Regions from separate parts of the Streptomyces sp. NPDC089424 genome, predicted to be linked through region 1. Evidence: riboswitches for the same ligand, from Rfam matches in the RefSeq annotation. Region 1 holds a riboswitch; the other holds the start of a gene.

The links. Region 1 has a riboswitch for S-adenosylmethionine ahead of ACIP2X_RS24475 (aminotransferase class V-fold PLP-dependent enzyme). Riboswitches for the same ligand answer to the same signal wherever they lie in the genome.
Region 2: linked by a shared signal. The riboswitch ahead of thrC (threonine synthase) and the one ahead of ACIP2X_RS24475 (aminotransferase class V-fold PLP-dependent enzyme) in region 1 are both predicted to bind S-adenosylmethionine.

Annotation. Positions count from the first base shown of each region.
Region 1 covers NZ_JBIVHU010000005.1:414,087-423,922, reverse strand. The annotation lists gene ACIP2X_RS24495 (c-type cytochrome) at 1-269, shown strand, start outside; gene ACIP2X_RS24490 (Rieske 2Fe-2S domain-containing protein) at 266-1,315, shown strand; gene ACIP2X_RS24485 (cytochrome bc complex cytochrome b subunit) at 1,312-2,949, shown strand; gene trpD (anthranilate phosphoribosyltransferase) at 3,086-4,150, shown strand; SAM riboswitch class IV at 4,235-4,351, shown strand; gene ACIP2X_RS24475 (aminotransferase class V-fold PLP-dependent enzyme) at 4,522-5,883, shown strand; gene ACIP2X_RS24470 (Lrp/AsnC family transcriptional regulator) at 6,449-6,730, opposite strand; gene ACIP2X_RS24465 (rhomboid family intramembrane serine protease) at 6,727-7,461, opposite strand; gene ACIP2X_RS24460 (hypothetical protein) at 7,635-7,874, shown strand; gene ACIP2X_RS24455 (NYN domain-containing protein) at 7,910-9,259, shown strand; gene ACIP2X_RS24450 (NlpC/P60 family protein) at 9,500-9,836, shown strand, end outside.
Region 2 covers NZ_JBIVHU010000012.1:83,338-93,173, reverse strand. The annotation lists gene ACIP2X_RS36770 (ABC transporter substrate-binding protein) at 26-1,264, shown strand; gene ACIP2X_RS36765 (DUF3263 domain-containing protein) at 1,300-1,533, shown strand; gene otsB (trehalose-phosphatase) at 1,763-2,623, shown strand; gene ACIP2X_RS36755 (trehalose-6-phosphate synthase) at 2,675-4,075, opposite strand; gene ACIP2X_RS36750 (glucosyl-3-phosphoglycerate synthase) at 4,159-5,103, opposite strand; SAM riboswitch class I at 5,276-5,431, shown strand; gene thrC (threonine synthase) at 5,450-6,739, shown strand; gene ACIP2X_RS36740 (MoaD/ThiS family protein) at 6,787-7,062, shown strand; gene ACIP2X_RS36735 (cold-shock protein) at 7,518-7,721, shown strand; gene groL (chaperonin GroEL) at 8,044-9,666, shown strand; gene ACIP2X_RS36725 (class I SAM-dependent methyltransferase) at 9,746-9,836, opposite strand, start outside.

The sequences.
Region 1 (9,836 bases):
ACCCGAAGCACATCTACGAGGCCATGCAGACCGGCCCGCAGAACATGCCCTCCTTCCCCGACACGACGCTGTCCGAGCAGAACAAGAAGGACATCATCGCGTACCTGGAGGCGGTCAACAGCTCCACCACGGAGAGCCCCGGCGGTCTGGAGCTGGGCGGCCTCGGGCCGGTCAGCGAGGGCCTGTTCGGCTGGATCTTCGGCCTCGGTGGCCTGATCGCCGTCGCCGTGTGGGTCGCCGCCCGGACCGCAAAGGCCAAGAAGTCATGAGTAGCCAAGACATTCCAGAAGAGAAGCTGCCCGCCGAGCGGGCCGGCGCGGTCGACGTCGCCGACGAGAAGAACCCGTTCGCAGACCCGGGTCTGCCGCCGCACGAGCACCGGATCCAGGACATCGACGAGCGGGCCGCCAAGCGGTCCGAGCGCACGGTGGCCATGCTGTTCACGGTGTCGATGCTGGCCACGGTGGCCTTCATCGCCGCGTTCGTGGCGGTGCCGGTCGACAAGGCCGTCTACGTCTGGCCGCTCGGTCACGTCAGCGCCCTGAACCTCGCGCTCGGCCTGACCCTCGGTCTCGCGCTGTTCTGCATCGGCGCGGGTGCGGTCCACTGGGCCCGCACCCTGATGTCCGACGTGGAGATCGCGGACGAGCGTCACCCGATCGAGGCCACCCCCGAGGTCCGCGCGAAGGTCCACGCGGACTTCAAGCAGGGTGCCAAGGAGTCCGCCCTCGGCCGTCGCAAGCTGATCCGCAACACGATGCTCGGCGCGCTCACGCTGGTGCCGCTGTCCGGCATCGTCCTGCTGCGCGACCTGGGCCCGCTGCCCGAGGACAAGCTCCGCCACACCCTGTGGAAGAAGGGCAAGCTCCTCGTCAACATGAACACGAACGAGCCGCTGCGTCCCTCGGACGTCGCCGTCGGCTCGCTCACGTTCGCCAAGCCCGAGGGCCTGGAGGAGCACGACCACGACTTCCAGAACGAGATCGCCAAGGCGGCCCTGATGATCGTGCGGCTCCAGCCGGGCGACATCAAGGACAAGCGCGAGCTCGAATGGTCGCACGAGGGCATCGTGGCGTACTCGAAGATCTGCACCCACGTGGGCTGCCCGATCTCGCTGTACGAGCAGCAGACGCACCACGTGCTGTGCCCCTGCCACCAGTCCACCTTCGACCTGTCCGACGGTGCCCGGGTCATCTTCGGCCCCGCCGGCCACGCCCTTCCGCAGCTGCGGATCGGTGTGAACGACGAGGGTTACCTCGAGGCGCTCGGCGACTTCGACGAGCCCGTCGGTCCTGCATTCTGGGAGCGCGGATGAGCACTACGACCACCTCCGATTCCCGCTCTCGCGGGAAGGCGCCGGCCGGCGAACGTGTCGCCGACTGGGCCGACGGCCGGCTCGGGATCTACTCCCTGGCCAAGGCCAACATGCGCAAGATCTTCCCGGACCACTGGTCCTTCATGCTGGGCGAGATCTGCCTGTACAGCTTCATCATCATCATCCTCACGGGTGTGTACCTGACGCTGTTCTTCCACCCGTCGATGAACGAGGTGGAGTACCACGGCAGCTACGTCCCGCTGCAGGGCCAGCTGATGTCGGAGGCCTTCGCCTCCACCCTGGACATCAGCTTCGACGTGCGCGGCGGTCTGCTGATCCGGCAGATCCACCACTGGGCGGCGATCATCTTCCTCGCCGGCATGTTCGTGCACATGATGCGTGTGTTCTTCACCGGCGCGTTCCGCAAGCCGCGTGAGATCAACTGGCTGTTCGGCTTCCTGCTGTTCGTCCTCGGCATGTTCACCGGTTTCACCGGCTACTCGCTCCCGGACGACCTGCTCTCCGGCACCGGTGTCCGCTTCACCCAGGGCGCGATCCTGTCCATGCCGATCGTCGGCACGTACATCTCGATGTTCCTGTTCGGCGGGGAGTTCCCGGGCACCGACTTCGTGGCCCGCTTCTACTCGATCCACATCCTGCTGCTGCCGGGCATCATGCTCGGTCTGGTGGTCGGCCACCTGATCCTGGTCTTCTACCACAAGCACACGCAGTTCGCGGGTCCCGGCAAGTCGAACAAGAACGTCGTCGGCATGCCGCTGCTGCCGGTCTACACGGCCAAGGCCGGAGGCTTCTTCTTCCTGGTCTTCGGTGCCATCGCGGCCCTGGCCGGCATCGCCTCGGTCAACCCGATCTGGGTCCTCGGCCCGTACCGGCCCGACCAGGTCTCCACGGGCGCCCAGCCCGACTGGTACATGGGCTTCGCCGAAGGACTCGTCCGGGCCATGCCCGGCTGGGAGATCAACTTCTGGGGCCACACACTGGTCCTGGGCGTGTTCATCCCGCTGGTCCTGTTCGGGCTGTTCCTCGGCGTGATCGCCCTGTACCCGTTCATCGAGTCGTGGGTCACCGGCGACAAGCGCGAGCACCACATCCTGGACCGCCCGCGCAACGCCCCGACCCGTACGGCCTTCGGTGTCGCCTGGGTCACCGGCTACATGATCATGTTGATCGGCGGTGGCAACGACATCGTCGCCACGCACTTCCATCTGTCGATCAACGCGGTCACCTGGTTCGTCCGGATCGGCTTCTTCGCCGGACCGATCCTCGCCTTCGTCGTCACCAAGCGGATCTGCCTCGGCCTGCAGCGCCGGGACCGGGACAAGGTGCTGCACGGCCGTGAGACCGGCACCATCAAGCGCCTGCCGCACGGTGAGTTCATCGAGGTCCACGAGCCGCTCAGCCAGGAGGCGCTGTACACGCTCACGGCCCACGAGCAGTACCAGCCGGCCGAGATCGGCCCGGCGGTCGACGAGAACGGCGTCGAGCGCAAGGTGACGGGGCCCGAGAAGCTGCGCGCCAAGCTCAGCAACGCCTACTACGGCGAGGACGCCCAGATCCCCAAGCCCACCGTCGATGAGTACAAGGAGATCACGAGCGGCCACGGCCACCACTGATCGCTGACTCGCCACGCCACGGCGAAGGGCCCCGTCCGGTGTTCGGACGGGGCCCTTCGCCGTGCCCGGGGCTGGATAGGGTGGACCCAGTTCGAGACACGTGTCCCGTACGACGGGACTGGACCAGGAGCGGCTTATGAGCGCTGTGACCCCCGCTGGAGGCGACACCGCGGCGGGCCGCTCCTGGCCCGCCCTGCTGAACGGCCTGCTGGACGGCCGCGACCTGAGCGCGGACGACACCGCCTGGGCGATGGACCTGATCATGCGCGGCGAGGCGACCGACGCGCAGATCGCCGGATTCGCGGTGGCCCTGCGGGCCAAGGGCGAGACCGTCGAGGAGATCAGCGGGCTGGTGCGCACGATGTACGAGCACGCGAACGTCATCGAGGTGCCGGGCGCGACGGTCGACATCGTCGGGACCGGCGGCGACGGCGCGAAGACGGTCAACATCTCCACCATGTCGGCGATCGTGGTCGCCGGTACGGGCACGAAGGTCGTCAAGCACGGCAACCGGGCCGCCTCGTCCGCCTCCGGGGCCTCCGACGTGCTGGAGAAGCTGGGCGTCAATCTGCAACTGACGCCGCAGCGGGTCGCCGAGGTCGCCGAGGAGGCGGGGATCACCTTCTGCTTCGCGGTGAAGTTCCACCCGGCGCTGCGCCACGTGGCGGCGGCCCGCGGACAGCTCGGCATCCGGACGACGTTCAACTTCCTGGGCCCGCTGACCAACCCGGCGAAGGTCAAGGCGCAGGCCGTGGGTGTCGCCGACCCCCGGATGGCGCCGATCGTCGCCGGTGTCTTCGCCGGGCGCGGCAACTCCTCGCTGGTCTTCCGCGGCGACGACGGGCTGGACGAGCTGACCACGACGTCGACGTCCCGGGTCTGGGTGGTCCGCGACGGCGAGGTGACCGAGGAGGCCTTCGACCCGCGCGAGGTCGGCATCGACCTGGTGCCGGTGGAGGCGCTGCGGGGCGCGGACGCCTCGTACAACGCGGAGGTCGCCCGGCGCCTGCTGGACGGCGAGCCGGGCCCCGTACGGGATGCCGTGCTGCTGAACGCCGCGGCGGCGCTGGTGGCGCTGGAGCCGGGCGACGAGCCGCTGGCCGCGCGGATCGGGGCCGGGATGGCGAGGGCGGCGGAGGCGATCGACTCGGGTGCCGCCGGGCGGGTGCTGGAGCGCTGGGTGGCGGCGAGCAACGCCTGACGCCACCGGCGGTGCGGCGGGGCGCGGTCCGGATCCTGGACCGCGCCTTGCGAGCCGAAGATCATGTGGCAAGATGCTGTACCAGGTCATGAGCGACAGCTGAAAGGCCCCGGCCGGCTGTCCGGCAACCCTCCGTCCGTGGCGGGGTGCCCCGGGTGAAGACCAGGTCGTAGGCAGCAAGGCCTACGACAAGCGCGGACCCCTCGCGTCACCAGGGGTCCTGGTCGTCGAGGGAGCCTTCCGTGAGCAACCGAATGCGATAGGGCCGCAGAGCCCCGCCTCCGCATCGCCCTGTTTCTTCTTTCTTCCGCCTCCGCGCTGGAGCGTGCCGCTCGCGTGGTGGTGTCCGTCCGCCTCACGGGAGTGCACCCATGTCCGTCTTCACCGCTGCCGCCGACCAGTCCGTTTGTGCCCCGCTGCCAGTTCTGGGGCGGGATGTCACCGTCCCGCTCGTGACCGGGGGCGAGGTCACCTACGCCGCCCTCGACTACGCGGCCAGTGCCCCCGCCCTCCAGCGCGTCTGGGACGACGTGGCGGCCTACGCGCCGTACTACGGGAGCGTGCACCGCGGTGCCGGCTACCTGTCCCAGCTCTCCACCGACCTGTTCGAGAACGCCCGCGGGACCGTCGCCGAGTTCCTCGACTGCCGTGACGACGACCAGGTGATCTTCACCCGCGCCACCACCGACTCGCTCAACCTGCTCGCCGGCGCCCTCCCCGCCGGCTGCCAGGTCTTCGTCTTCGAGACCGAGCACCACGCGTCCCTGCTGCCCTGGCGGAACGCGCACGTCACCTACCTCGACGCGCCGCGCACCCCTCAGCAGGCGGTACGCACCCTGGAGCGCGCGCTGGCCGGGCGGGGGTCCCACGGCCCGGCCCTGGTCTGCGTCACCGGCGCCTCCAACGTCACCGGCGAACTGTGGCCCGTGCGGGAGCTCGCCGCGGCCGCGCACGCGCACGGCGCGCGGATCGTGCTGGACGCCGCCCAGCTCGCGCCGCACCACCCGGTCTCCGTGCGGGAGCTGGACGTCGACTGGGTCGCCTTCTCCGGGCACAAGCTGTACGCCCCGTTCGGCTCCGGAGTGCTCGCCGGCCGCGCCGACTGGCTGCGCGAGGCGGAGCCGTACCTCGCCGGCGGCGGTGCCAGCCGCACGGTCGCCCGGCGGGCCGACGGCGGGGTGGACGTCGAGTGGCACGACAGCGCCGCCCGGCACGAGGCGGGTTCCCCGAACGTGATCGGCGCCTACGCCGTCGCGTCGGCCTGCAAGGCCCTCACCGAGGCAGGTCAGGACGCCCTGGTCGCCCGGGAGCAGCACCTGATCCGCACGGTCCGCGAGGGGCTCGCCGACGTTCCCGAGGTCCGGATCCTCTCCCTGTTCGGCGACGACGCGCCCCGCGTCGGGGTGCTCTCCTTCGTCGTCGAGGGCTGGAACAGCTCGCACTTCGCCGCCGCCCTGTCCGCCGAGTACGGCATCGGCGTCCGCGACGGGCTCTTCTGCGCCCACCCCCTCGTCCGCACCCTGCTCGGCAGCGACCCGCAGACCCAGGGCGAGTGCGGCGCGCCCGAGGCCGCTCCCGGGGAGAAGTCGCTGAACGCCGTCCGGGTGAGCTTCGGCGCGGGGACGCCGGACGAGCACGTCGAGCGGTTCGTCGGGGCGGCGCGCGAGCTGGTCCGGAACGGCGCGAAGTGGAACTACCGCACAGTGGAAGGCCGTTGCGTCCCCGCCGTCTGATCCACAGCCCCCACGCCGGGCGGCCGGCCTCCCGCCCGGCGTCGCGCCGACAGGGCGGCGGCCGCCCGCCCGCAAGCCCTCCCGCGGCTCGTCCGGCCCGGGTCGCGAAGCATCGTCGGTGGTTCGTCGGCGCCGGTACGGCTGCGGGACTCCGCGTCCGTGGCGTGAGCCGGGGGCGGCCTTCTGCTCGGCGTTCCGCCGCGCGCGGCACCGTCGGGGCGGGGGCCGTGCGGCCGTACGCCCTCCCGCGGGTCGTCCGGCCCGGGTGGCGGAGCGTCGGCGGAGGTGGATCACGCCGCGGAGCTTCGAGGGTGGTTCGCCGGCGCCTGTACGCCTGCCGGACTCCGCGTCCGTGGCGTGAGCCGGGGCGGCCTCCTGCTCGGCGTTCCGCCGCTCGGCACCGACGGGGCGGGGGCCGTCCGCCCGCAAGCCCTCCCGCGGGTCGTCCGGACCAGGTCGCGGAGGATCGACGGTGGTTCGCAGGCGTCGGTGAGCGGGGTCCGGTGGGTGCAGCCGCGAGGCGGAGGAGGGCGTCGAGGCGGAGCATCGATCCGGGCGGCAGGCCCTAGTTGTCCAGGCCGATCGCGAAGGCCGCTTCCAGGTCGTGTTGCGAGTACGTGCGGAACGCCACGTGGGTGTCCGTCGCCTCCACGCCGGCGATCTTGCTGATGCTGCCGGGGATGACGTCGGCGAGGTTCTCGTGCTGCTTCACCCGGACCATGGCGATCAGGTCGTAGGTGCCGGTGACGGAGAAGACCTCGCTGACGGAGTCCAGCGCGGCGATCTGCTCGGCGATCTCGGGGATCCGGTCCACGCTGGTCTTGATGAGGACGATCGCGGTGATCACGGCTGGTTCTCTCCCTCGGGGGCCGGAGCAGGGGCGGCCTTCACTCTAGTCCTACGCCCGAATCGCGCCCACGCGTAGGCGAAGCCCAGGCCGAAGCCCACGAGGTGGGCCAGATAGGCCACCCCCGGGCCGCTGGACGCCTGGCCGGCCGCGAGCCACTGGAGGGCCACCCAGAAGGGCAGCACCACCCAGGCCGGGAACCGCAGCGGCAGAAAGAACAGGAACGGCAGGAGGCTGGTCACCCGCGCCCGGGGGAAGAGGAAGAGAAAGGCCCCGAGGACCGCCGAGATCGCCCCCGACGCGCCGACCAGGGACTGCTCGGAGTCGGCGTTGGCCACGGCGTACCCGAGCAGCGCGAGGTAGCCGCAGCCGAGGTAGAAGAGGGTGAACTCGACGCGGCCCATCCGTTCCTCGGTCATCACGCCGAAGACGTAGAGGAAGAGCATGTTGCCGAGCAGGTGCACCCAGGTGCCGTGCACGAAGAGGCCCGTCGCCGGGGTGAGGAGGGCCCGGGGGGAACCATCGAACAGTTCTGCGGGTACCACCCCCCAGCGGCGGAAGTACGCCCGCTGCGCGGCGAGCAGCTCGTCGCCCAGGCCGTACACCGGATTCAGGCCCGAGGCGGGTCCGATCAGGAAGATCAGGCAGCACAGGACGATCAGTGCGTACATCACCGGCGCCTGCCGTCGGGGGCCCGTCAGGCGGCCCGCCGTGCTCCAGAAGCTGATCATGGACACAGAGCATGACGTAAGTGGACGCAACCGCGCAGACCGCCTCGCCGCCCGGGACGGACGGGCGTCGAGGACCCGCCAGGCCGTAGGGTTACGAGCCACACGCTCCAGGGAAACTGGCGCAGCACGGAAACCACGCATCACCGAAACTAGAAGGAAAGCGAACAGCCACGATGACGGTCCCCCTGCCGACGGACACCACGCGGTGGCGCTGCACCCTCTGCGGCAATCTGACGCGCTTCGACGTGACGCGCTCCTCGAAGGTCGTCGAGTACGTGCACCTCGACCTCGCCGGTGAGCCGAAGGTCGAGGAACGCGAGGTGGTCAGTGAGACCATCGAGTCGGTGCGGTGCCGGTGGTGCAACGCCGTGGATCAGGTGGAACTCGTGGACAGGCCGGGCGCCGACTCCTGACAGGGGCCGGTCCCGAAGGTGTAGTGGGGTGACGGATGGTGGAGACCGCAGGCGGGGGGCCGGGCGACGGCGCCGCTGAGGTGCTCGACCGTCCGCTGCCCGACGGCGTGCGCCGGAGGGTCGTGCAGATCGTCTCCGACGGCTTCGGCGGGCTGACGATGGCCGAACTCCCCGCACAGCTGCGGCAGTACGCCCGGTTCGCCCCGAATCGCCGGGCCAAGTTCGCCGGCAACGCGATGGCCGCGGCACTGGAGACCGACCCGCTCTTCCGGCAGCGCATCGGGGAGAAGCTGCGCGAGGCCCAGCCCGAGCTGGCCGGCGCCCTCGCCGCCGGAGCGCCGCCCCCGGCCGCGGACCCGCTGGACGTGGCGGCCGCCGCCTACGTGCTGCGCCCGACCGGCTGGGTGAAGCTGGTCGCGGCCGCCGGCGAGGAGGCCCAGCGGGCGGATGCCGAGCGCGCCGACGAGGAGAGCCGCGCCGAACTGGAGCGGCTGCGCGCCGAACTCGCCGCCGCCCGCGACCACACCCGGACCGAGACCGAGCGGCTGCGCGCCGAGCTGGACAGCGCCCGCAAGGAAGCCGAATCGCTTCACCGCAAGCTGCGCGCCGCGTTGAGCGACGTCAAGCGCGGCGAGGCGGCGCTGCGCAAGGTGCAGGGCGAGATGGAGGCCGTACGCGCCGAGGGGCACATCCAGGTGTCCGCCGCGGAGAGCGAGACGCGGCGGCTCAAGGCGCGGCTGGGAGAGGTCGAGGCCGTCCTGGAGGCCACCCGGCGGGCCGCGCGTGAGGGGCGCAGCGTCGAGGACATGCGGGTGCGGCTGCTGCTCGACACGGTGCTGGACGCGGCGCAGGGGCTGCGGCGCGAACTGGCGCTGCCGCCCGTCTCCGTCCGCCCCGCCGAGACCGTGGACGCGGTCGAACCGGGACGAATGACCCCGAAGGACATCGCCGCACGGGCGCTGTCCGACAGCGACCCCGCGGTGCTCGACCAGCTCCTCGCGCTGCCGCAGGCCCATCTGGTCGTCGACGGCTACAACGTCACCAAGACCGGCTATCCCCAAATGCCCCTGGAGAAGCAGCGGCTGAGGCTGCTCGGGCAGCTCTCGCAGCTCGCCGCGCAGTCCGGAGCCGAGGTGACATGTGTCTTCGACGGCGCCGAACTGGCCGCGCCGGTGCTGCTGGCGCCGCCGCGGGGTGTGCGGGTGCTGTTCTCCAAGCCGGGCGTCACCGCCGACGAGCTGATCCGCCAACTGGTGCGCGCCGAGCCGCCCGGGCGGCCGGTCATCGTCGTCTCGACCGACCGTGAGGTGGCCGACGGGGTGGCGCGTGCGGGGGCGCGGCCGGTGGCCTCCGCGGTGCTTCTGAAGCGGCTCTCGCGCAGTTGACGCGCGCCCCTTCCGCAACCTAAACACCAACCGCGCAATATGCCCCGGGAATGCCCGAATTGACGGGACCGTCACGCAACGTAGCGTCAACATGCATCACTGCACGTGAGTTGTAGGTAAAGGATGCGGTCGGTCACCGAGATTTTTCATGTGAGGATTTGATCTGATCACAGCTGGGTCACTAGGGTCTGGCCTCGAACCTCCGATCGGGTGATCACTCACAAGAAGGAGATTGCCCCCGTGGCGTCCCACCGTCGACCCAAGCAGCCGAGTCGCACGCGCGTGACCGTGCTGACCACCGCAGCCGCCGCTGCCGTCGCCCTCAGCTCCCAGGCCGCCAATGCCGCGCCGAGCGAGAAGCCGAGCAAGGACGAGGTCAAGGCCAAGGTCGACAAGCTCTACGAGGAGGCCGAGCAGGCCACCGAGAAGTACAACGGCGCCAAGGAGAAGCAGGAGAAGCTCCAGAAGGAGATCTCCACCATCCAGGACAACGTCGCCCGCGGCCAGGAAGAGGTCAACGAGCTGCGCGACGGCCTGGGTTCGATGGCCAGCGCCCAGTACCGCTCCGGCGGCATCG
Region 2 (9,836 bases), on a different contig from region 1:
GCGCAGAAAAGGAATGATCGCGGTGATGTCCGCACTGGGCATGACAGCGGTGCTGGGTGGCTGCGGCCTCACCGGAGGTTCCGACGACGTCACGCTGAGACTCGTGGCCGCGGACTACGGCGACAACGCGGCGAACAGCTCGAAGAAGTACTGGGCGCAGCTGGTCGACGCCTACGAGGCCGACCATCCCGGCGTCCGGGTCGAGGTCAGCGTCTACTCCTGGAGCGACGTCGACCGCGAGGTCAAGGAGATGGTCGACGCCGGCAAGGCGCCCGACATGGCGCAGATCGGGGCGTACGCCGACTACGCGGCCGACGATCTGCTCTACACCGCGGACGACCTGCTCTCCATACCCGTCCAGGCCGGCTTCTCCTCCGCCTTCGCGGGGGCCGGGCAGGTCAACGGGGTGCAGTACGGCATGCCGTTCGCCGCCTCCACCCGGCTGCTCTTCTACAACAAGGAGCTCTTCGAGGAGGCCGGCGTCACGCCGCCGACCACCTGGCAGGAGCTGGCCGACGCCGCCGAGGCGCTGAAGGCGGACGGTGTGAAGTACCCGTACGCGCTGCCGCTCGGCTCGGAGGAGGCGCAGGCCGAGACCATGCTGTGGCTCCTCAGCGGGGGCGGCGGCTACACCGACCCGGTCGGCCGGTACACCATCGACTCCGCGGAGAACGTCGCGACCTTCACCTGGCTGCGCGACGAACTGGTCGGCGAGCAGCTCACCGGCCCGGTCGCCCCGGGAAAGCTCGACCGCGCCGACGCCTTCGCCGCCTTCGCCAAGGGCGAGGTCGGCATGCTGAACGGCCATCCGTCGCTGATGAAGATGGCCGAGAAGCAGGGCGTGCGGTACGGCATGGTGCCGTTGCCCGGCGTGGAGGGCGAGTCCAAGGCCACCATGGGCGTCGCCGACTGGATGCTCGCCTTCCGGCAGAACGGCCACAAGGAGCAGGTCGGCGACTTCCTCGACTTCGTCTACAGCGAGCGCAACGTCCTCGACTTCTCCCGCCGGTACGACCTGCTGCCGGTCACCAACCCCGCCTCCGAGGCGATGAGCGGGGCGGCCCAGGACCGGGACCTGAAGCCCTTCCTGGACGAGCTCGACCTCGCCGAGATCTACCCCGTGGGCAAGACGTCCTGGGCGTCGATCAGCGCGGAGGTCAAGAACCGGATCGGCACCGCCGTGGCGCCGGGCGGCAGTCCGGCGGCGATCCTCGGCCAGTTGCAGTCGACGGCCACGACGGCGGAGAGCTCGGCGGCGGGGTGACGCCGTTGTCGGTGGGGGCGGCTACCGTGCGGGGCATGGACCAGGAGCAGCTCGCGCGACGGGAGCAGGACATCCTCGCCCTGGAGCGCAGGGGCTTCGCGGGCCCCGGCGCCAAGGAGCGCGCGATACGCGAGGAGCTCGGCCTGGCCCCGGTCCGCTACTACCAGCTGCTCAACGCCCTGCTCGACGATCCGCGCGCGCTGGCGCACGACCCGGTGACGGTCAACCGGCTGCGGCGGATACGGGAGCGGCGCCGGGCGGAGCGCTAGGCCTGTCCGACGATTCGCCTCGTCGCCCGGAGGGCGGCCGTCCGGCGTCAGGTGCGTGCTCTGGGGTCCCCCCGGCCGAAGGCTGGGGGAGTGCCGGGTCCTGACCCGCGTGCTGGACGTACTCGGGTCGGGGCCCGGTGCGGCGAGAGTGCGTGCATGGCGCCGTCCGGCAGCCGGGAATCGTCGGACAGGCCCTAGGGTCCGCCCAGCCGGTCGATAGGGTCGCTCCATGGGCAGTCATGAGACCGAGACCGGCAAGACTCTTCCGAAGCCCGCCACCTCCGCCGGGCGGGCCGGGCTCGACGCGATCCTCGCGCGGCCCGGCAAGGCGGTGATCGCGCTCGACTTCGACGGGACCCTCGCCCCGATCGTGCCCGACCCCGAGCAGGCCCGCGCCCACCCGGACGCCGTACCGGCGCTCGCCGCCCTGGCGCCCCGGGTCGCCGCCGTCGCGGTGGTCACCGGCCGCCCGGCCGCCGTCGCCGTGCGCCACGGCGGCTTCGCGGGCGTCGCCGGTCTGGAGCACCTCGTCGTCCTCGGTCACTACGGCGCCGAGCGCTGGGACGCGGTCAGCGGCGAGGTCAGCGCCCCCGCCCCGCACCCCGGCGTCGCCGCCGTCCGTGCCGAACTGCCCGGACTGCTCGACGGGTCCGGCGTCGGACCGGGCACGTGGACCGAGGACAAGGGCCACGCGATCGCCGTCCACACCCGCCGCGCCGAGGACCCGCAGGCCGCCTTCGAGGCCCTGCGTCCCGCCCTGACGGACCTCGCCACCCGGCACGGCCTGATCGTCGAGCCCGGCCGCCTGGTCCTGGAACTGCGCCCGCCCGGCATGGACAAGGGCGTGGCCCTGCTCGACCACGTGCGCGGACTCGGCGCCGAGTCCGTCCTCTACGCCGGAGACGACCTCGGCGACCTCCCGGCCTACGCGGCGGTCGACACCCTCCGCTCCGAGGGCACCCCCGGCCTGCTGGTCTGCAGCGGCAGCGACGAGGTGACCGAGCTGCGCGAGCGCGCGGACCTGGTGGTCGCGGGCCCGCAGGGCGTCGTGGAACTCCTCGCGGGACTCGCGACCCACCTCAAGGCGTGAGCGCGCCGGGCGGCAGCGGCAGGACCGGCGCGGCCCCCGGCCGCCCGGAGCTCAGTCCCCCGCCTGGTCCCGCAGGGCGTGGAGTTGGTCGAGGAACCACTGGGACGGAGGCAGCGCGGTGGCGGTCGCCGCGAGCCGCTTGGCCCGCTCGGTGCGTTCGGCGGGGCGCATCGACAGGGCCTCGTGGAGCGCGGCGGCCGTGCCGGTGACGTCGTACGGGTTCACCTCGATCGCGTCCTCGCCCAGCTCCTCGAAGGCACCCGCCTCCCGGGACAGCACCAGCGCGCACCCCTCGTCGGAGACGACGGGCACCTCCTTGGCGACCAGGTTCATGCCGTCGCGGATCGGGTTCACCAGCGCCACGTCCGCGAGCCGGTAGGCGGCCAGGGAGCGGGCGAAGTCGTCCTTCACGTGCAGCACGACCGGCGTCCAGCCCGGGGTCCCGTACCGCTCGTTGATCTCGTCGGCCACCCGCCGCACCTCGGCCGTGTAGTCGCGGTAGACGGCGAGGTCCTGCCGCGAGGGGTAGGCGAAGGCGACGTGGACCACCCGTTCACGCCATTCGGGGCGGTCGTCGAGGAGCTGCCGGTAGGCGAGCAGCCCCCGCACGATGTTCTTGGACAGCTCCGTCCGGTCGACGCGGACGATCGTCCTGCGGCCCTCGCCGATCTCCGTGCGCAGCGCGGTCATCCGCTCCTCCACGTCGGCCTCGTGGGCGCGCTCGCGCAGGAAGTCGGCGTCGGCCCCGAGGCCGTGCACACCGATCCGGGTGTCCCCGAGCCCGCCGGCGAAGGCCTCGCAGCACGCCGTGAAGGCGTCCGCCCACCGCCGGGTGAGGAAGCCGAGCCGGTCCGCGCCGAGCATGCCCCGCAGCACCTGCCCGGCGATGTCGTCCGGCAGCATCCGGAAGTACTCCGGCGGTGCCCACGGGGTGTGCGAGAAGTGGCTGATCCGCACGTCCGGCCGCAGCGCGCGCAGCATTCCAGGCACCAGCGTCAGGTGGTAGTCCTGCACCAGCACGGCCGCCCCTTCGGCGGCCTCCTCGGCCAGCGCCTCGGCGAACGACCGGTTGTAGGCCTCGTACGACGCCCACTGCCGCCGGAACTCCGCGTCGAAGACCGGCTCCAGCGGCGTCTGGTACAGCATGTGGTGGACGAACCACAGCACGGAGTTGGCGATGCCGTTGTACGCGTCGGCGTGCACGTCCGCCGCGATGTCCAGCATCCGCACGCCGGACTCCCCGACACCGCGCCGCACCGCCTCGCGGTCGCCGTCGCCGAGGGCGGAGCACACCCACAGCGCGCCCGCGTCGGGACCGATCGCGGAGAGGCCGGAGACGAGCCCGCCGCCACCGCGTCTGGCGTGCAGCGAGCCGTCGTCGCGTACCTCGTACGAGACCGGGCCCCGGTTGGAGGCGACCAGTACCTGCGCGGGACCGAACGTCGAAGCCATACGCCTCAACCTAGCCCTCTCCTGATCCGCTCAAACGTACGGTTCGAGCCCGAAACGGGACCGTATACAGCCGTATCCCACGGTCAGGCCACTTTCCGGGCCGCGTACTCCGCGATCTCCACCATCGGCGGCCGCTCCTCCGTGTCCACGGAGTAGGTGCGCGGCTCGAAGCCGTCCTCCACCCGTTCGAACTGGGTGAGGCTCGGGCGGACGAGGTGGCCGCGGGCCAGCCGCAGCTGGGCCGTGCGGTAGATCGCCGCCGCCATCCGGCCCAGCGCCTGACCGTCCTGGTGCCGGTGCTTGCGCACCCCGACGTCCACCTGGGCGAGGGCGTCGAGCCCGACCAGATGCAGGGAGTCGACCAGCATGCCGAGCTCCACGCCGTACCCGACCGGGAACGGCAGCTGCTCCAGCAGCGAGCGCCGGGCCGCGTACTCGCCGCCGAGCGGCTGCACGAAGCCGGCCAGCTGCGGCCAGTGCAGGTTCAGCAGCGGGCGGGCCACCAGCTCGGTCACCCGGCCGCCCTGCCCGGCCGCGCCGCCCAGGGGGCGGTCGTACATGCCCTTCACGAGGGCGATGTCCGGGTCGGTGAGCAGCGGGCCGACGATGCCCGTGACGAAGTCCGAGGTGAACTCCTTCAGGTCCGCGTCGATGAAGCAGACGATGTCGCCCCGGGTGACGAGCAGGGAGCGCCACAGCACCTCGCCCTTGCCGGGAACGGCCGGGAGGCGGGTGAGTATCGCGTCGCGGTGGGCCACCCGGGCGCCCGCCGCCGCGGCCACCTCGGAGGTGCGGTCGGTCGAACCGGAGTCGACCACGACGATCTCGTCGACCAGCGGGACCCGCTCCACGAGGTCGCGACGGATCGCGGCGACGATGTCGCCGACCGTCTCCTCCTCGTCCAGCGCGGGCAGCACGACACTGATCGACTGGCCCGTGCCGCGCTTCGCGGCCAGGATCGTCTGGAGCGGGCGGTCGGCCAGCGACCAGGAGCGGGTGCTCAGCCAGCGCTCGACTTCCTCCAGCACAGTCCGGTGCTCCTCTGCGTTCTCTTGCGGGCGGACGCGTTCTCTGTGATCCATCTCGCGGTTCGGACGACTATCTCAACTGTCCTGGCCTTCGGTTACAGTCTTGAACAACGCTGGTGCCCGTCGCATGTCGGGGGTCGTCGGCGCGCACCACGGCACAACAACCACATACAGCTCATCCAGAGGGGCAGAGGGAAACGGCCCGTTGAAGCCCCGGCAACCCTCCAGTCGGTTCTCGTAGATCGTTCTCGATCGTTCCGCGAGGCTCCCGGCTAGGGAAGGTGCCAATTCCGTCTCACGGCGAGATGCGTCGTGAGGAAGATGAGGAGAAAGGGCCTCGCCTCACATGGCTGTGCAGACTGTCGAAAGCAGCACCAGCAATCCCACCGTCGATCTCGGTCCCGCCACGGCGCTGTCCTGCCGTGAATGCGGCCACCGCGTTCCGCTCGGCCCGGTCTTCGCGTGCGAGGAGTGTTTCGGCCCGCTGGAGATCGCCTACGACTTCTCCGCGTACGACGCCGAGGAGCTCCGCAAGCGCATCGAGGCGGGTCCGTCGAACATCTGGCGTTACGCGCCGCTGCTGCCCGTCCCCGCCGACGTGGCCGGCAAGCCGAATCTGAACCCGGGCTGGACCCCGCTGGTCCAGGCCGACCGCCTCGCCGGCGAACTCGGCGTCGAGCCCGGCAAGCTGTTCGTCAAGGACGACTCCGGCAACCCGACCCACTCCTTCAAGGACCGGGTGGTCGCCCAGGCGCTGGAGGCCGCGCGGGCCTTCGGCTTCACCACCCTCTCCTGCTCCTCCACCGGCAACCTCGCCGGCGCCGTCGGCGCCGCCGCCGCCCGGGCGGGCTTCCGCTCCTGCGTGTTCATCCCGCACGACCTGGAGCAGGGCAAGGTCGTCATGGCCGCGGTCTACGGCGGCGAACTCGTCGGCATCGAGGGCAACTACGACGACGTGAACCGCTTCTGCTCCGAGCTGATCGGCGACCCGGCCGGCGAGGGCTGGGGCTTCGTCAACGTCAACCTGCGGCCGTACTACGCGGAGGGGTCCAAGACCCTGGCGTACGAGATCTGCGAGCAGCTCGGCTGGCGGCTGCCCGACCAGATCGTGGTGCCGATCGCCTCCGGCTCCCAGCTCACGAAGATCGACAAGGGGCTGCAGGAGCTGATCAGGCTCGGGCTGGTCGAGGACCGGCCGTACAAGATCTTCGGGGCGCAGGCGGAGGGCTGCTCGCCGGTGTCGACCGCCTTCAAGTCCGGGCACGACGTCGTGCGGCCGCAGAAGCCGCACACCATCGCCAAGTCGCTGGCCATCGGCAACCCGGCCGACGGGCCGTACGTGCTGGACATCGCGCGGCGCACCGGCGGCGCGGTCGAGGACGTGACGGACGAGCAGGTCGTGGACGCGATCAAGCTGCTCGCGCGGACCGAGGGGATCTTCGCGGAGACCGCGGGCGGGGTGACCGTCGGGGTGACGCGCAAGCTGGTCGAACTCGGCGTGCTGGACCCGTCGCTGACGACCGTCGTGCTGAACACCGGGGACGGCCTGAAGACGTTGGACGCGGTGGCGGGCACGGGTCTGACGGCCACCATCCGGCCCAGCCTGGAGTCGTTCCGCGAAGCCGGCCTCGTCTGACCCCGCCCCGCCCTCTCAGGTCCGCCATCCCACCGGAGGTTTCCCCCGTGAGCGTCACCGTCCGCATCCCCACCATCCTGCGCACCTACACCGGTGGCCAGGCCGAGGTCCCCGCCGAGGGTGCGAACCTCGGCGAGGTGATCGCCGATCTGGAGAAGAACCACACCGGCATCGCCGCCCGGGTCCTGGACGACCAGGGCAAGCTGCGGCGGTTCGTCAACGTGTACGTCGACGACGACGACGTCCGCTTCGAGCAGGGTCTGGAGACGGTCACTCCGGACGGTGCCGGCGTGTCCATCATTCCGGCGGTCGCCGGCGGCTGAACCGCCCGCTGGACACGCCGTTGCGTTACCGTGAGTAACTCCGGTTACGCGATGTTCATCGAATTGCCCCCTCCGTGAGAGAAGCGGAGGGGGCAATTCAGTGTGGTTGAGCGCGGTAGAGTTGGGGAACGCGTCGCGGCTCCACATGCCGGACGCATATGAGTTCCGGCTCCGATGCGATGAGAAGTAGCCAAAGTGTGTGGCTCTTTTGCGTCTTTCACTCCTTTTGTGGAGCCCGACTTGCCCTGAATTCGGGTGAATTCTCCCTAAATTACCGACCGTTGGCGCCCAGATTTCTCGTCCGATTGACCTGTTGCAGACGGCAGTTGGACAGATACATTCAGCCGCGGTCGACGCGTTCCGGCGCACGCCCCTCACAGCAAATGGCGGGCGAGGTCTGACCCGGATCCGCGAAGTGTGGATCTGTGCAAGGGCCAGTAATAGGGGAGTTAGGCATGGCTCAGGGCACCGTCAAGTGGTTCAACGCGGAGAAGGGGTACGGCTTCATCGCGGTCGACGGTGGTGCGGACGTCTTCGTCCACTACAGCGCGATCCAGATGGACGGCTACCGGACCCTCGAAGAGGGCCAGCGGGTCGAGTTCGAGATCTCGCAGGGCCAGAAGGGCCCGCAGGCCGACATGGTTCGTCTCACCGCTTAAGCGCGCGACCACCGTATGTGACGTTTCTGTTCGAAGGGCCCGTGCCTCCCCCGGGGGGCGCGGGCCCTTCGGCGTGCGCGGCCGGGGGCGTGTTCGCGGGCGGCGCAGACCTCGCCCGGATCCCGGGAGGCGCTTGCACTCGGCAGGGGCGAGTGCTAATCATTGGCGTTAGCACTCTGAAGGTGAGAGTGACAAAAGAAGGACCGGGTCGGTGAGGCCGCAAGCCGGGTGGGGCAAGGAACCACGAGGCAGGCGAGCCGTCCGTCGCGGGCGCGGGCGCGGTCCGAAGGAATCACCCCCAGTCCTGGAGGGACCACTTCACATGGCCAAGATCATCGCGTTCGACGAGGAGGCGCGGCGCGGCCTCGAGCGCGGCATGAACCAGCTCGCGGACGCCGTGAAGGTGACGCTCGGCCCCAAGGGCCGCAACGTCGTCCTCGAGAAGAAGTGGGGCGCCCCCACGATCACCAACGATGGTGTCTCCATCGCCAAGGAGATCGAGCTCGAGGACCCGTACGAGAAGATCGGCGCCGAGCTGGTCAAGGAAGTCGCCAAGAAGACGGACGACGTCGCCGGCGACGGTACGACCACCGCCACCGTTCTCGCCCAGGCGCTGGTCCGTGAGGGCCTGCGCAACGTGGCCGCCGGTGCCAACCCGATGGCCCTCAAGCGCGGTATCGAGAAGGCCGTCGAGGCCGTCTCCGGCGCGCTGCTCGACCAGGCCAAGGAGGTCGAGACCAAGGAGCAGATCGCCTCCACGGCCTCCATCTCCGCCGCCGACACCCAGATCGGCGAGCTCATCGCCGAGGCGATGGACAAGGTCGGCAAGGAAGGCGTCATCACCGTCGAGGAGTCCCAGACCTTCGGTCTGGAGCTGGAGCTCACCGAGGGTATGCGCTTCGACAAGGGCTACATCTCGGCGTACTTCGCCACCGACATGGAGCGCATGGAGGCGTCGCTCGAGGACCCCTACATCCTCATCGCCAACTCCAAGGTCTCCAACGTCAAGGACCTGCTCCCGCTCCTGGAGAAGGTCATGCAGTCGGGCAAGCCGCTGCTGATCATCGCCGAGGACGTCGAGGGCGAGGCCCTGTCGACCCTGGTCGTCAACAAGATCCGTGGCACCTTCAAGTCCGTCGCCGTCAAGGCCCCGGGCTTCGGTGACCGCCGCAAGGCCATGCTCGGCGACATCGCCATCCTCACGGGCGGCGAGGTCATCTCCGAGGAGGTCGGCCTCAAGCTGGAGAACGCGACCCTGGACCTCCTGGGCCGCGCCCGCAAGGTCGTCATCACCAAGGACGAGACCACCATCGTCGACGGTGCCGGCTCCGCCGACCAGGTCGCGGGTCGCGTCAACCAGATCCGCGCCGAGATCGAGAACAGCGACTCGGACTACGACCGCGAGAAGCTCCAGGAGCGTCTGGCGAAGCTGGCCGGCGGCGTGGCCGTCATCAAGGCCGGTGCCGCCACCGAGGTCGAGCTCAAGGAGCGCAAGCACCGCATCGAGGACGCCGTTCGCAACGCGAAGGCGGCCGTCGAGGAGGGCATCGTCGCCGGTGGTGGCGTGGCCCTGCTCCAGGCCTCCCAGGTGTTCGAGAAGCTGGAGCTCGAGGGTGACGAGGCGACCGGCGCCAACGCCGTGAAGCTCGCGCTGGAGGCCCCGCTCAAGCAGATCGCCGTCAACGGTGGTCTCGAGGGTGGCGTCGTCGTCGAGAAGGTGCGCAACCTGACGGTCGGCCACGGCCTGAACGCCGCGACCGGCGAGTACGTCGACATGATCGCCGAGGGCATCATCGACCCGGCGAAGGTGACCCGCTCTGCCCTGCAGAACGCCGCCTCCATCGCCGCGCTCTTCCTCACCACCGAGGCCGTCATCGCCGACAAGCCGGAGAAGGCCGCGGCCCCGGCCGGCGGCGGCATGCCGGGCGGTGACATGGACTTCTGATCCCTTCGAGGATCGGATCCGTCCGTAGGTACCGAGGGCGGCACCCCCTGGAGACAGGGGGTGCCGCCCTCGGGCGTTCTCAGGGTGTGGGGGCGTAGTACGAGGCGACGGCGGGCTGTCCGGTCCAGTTCGGCCCCGCCGCCGGGTCGGCACCCAGATAGCGGAACGGC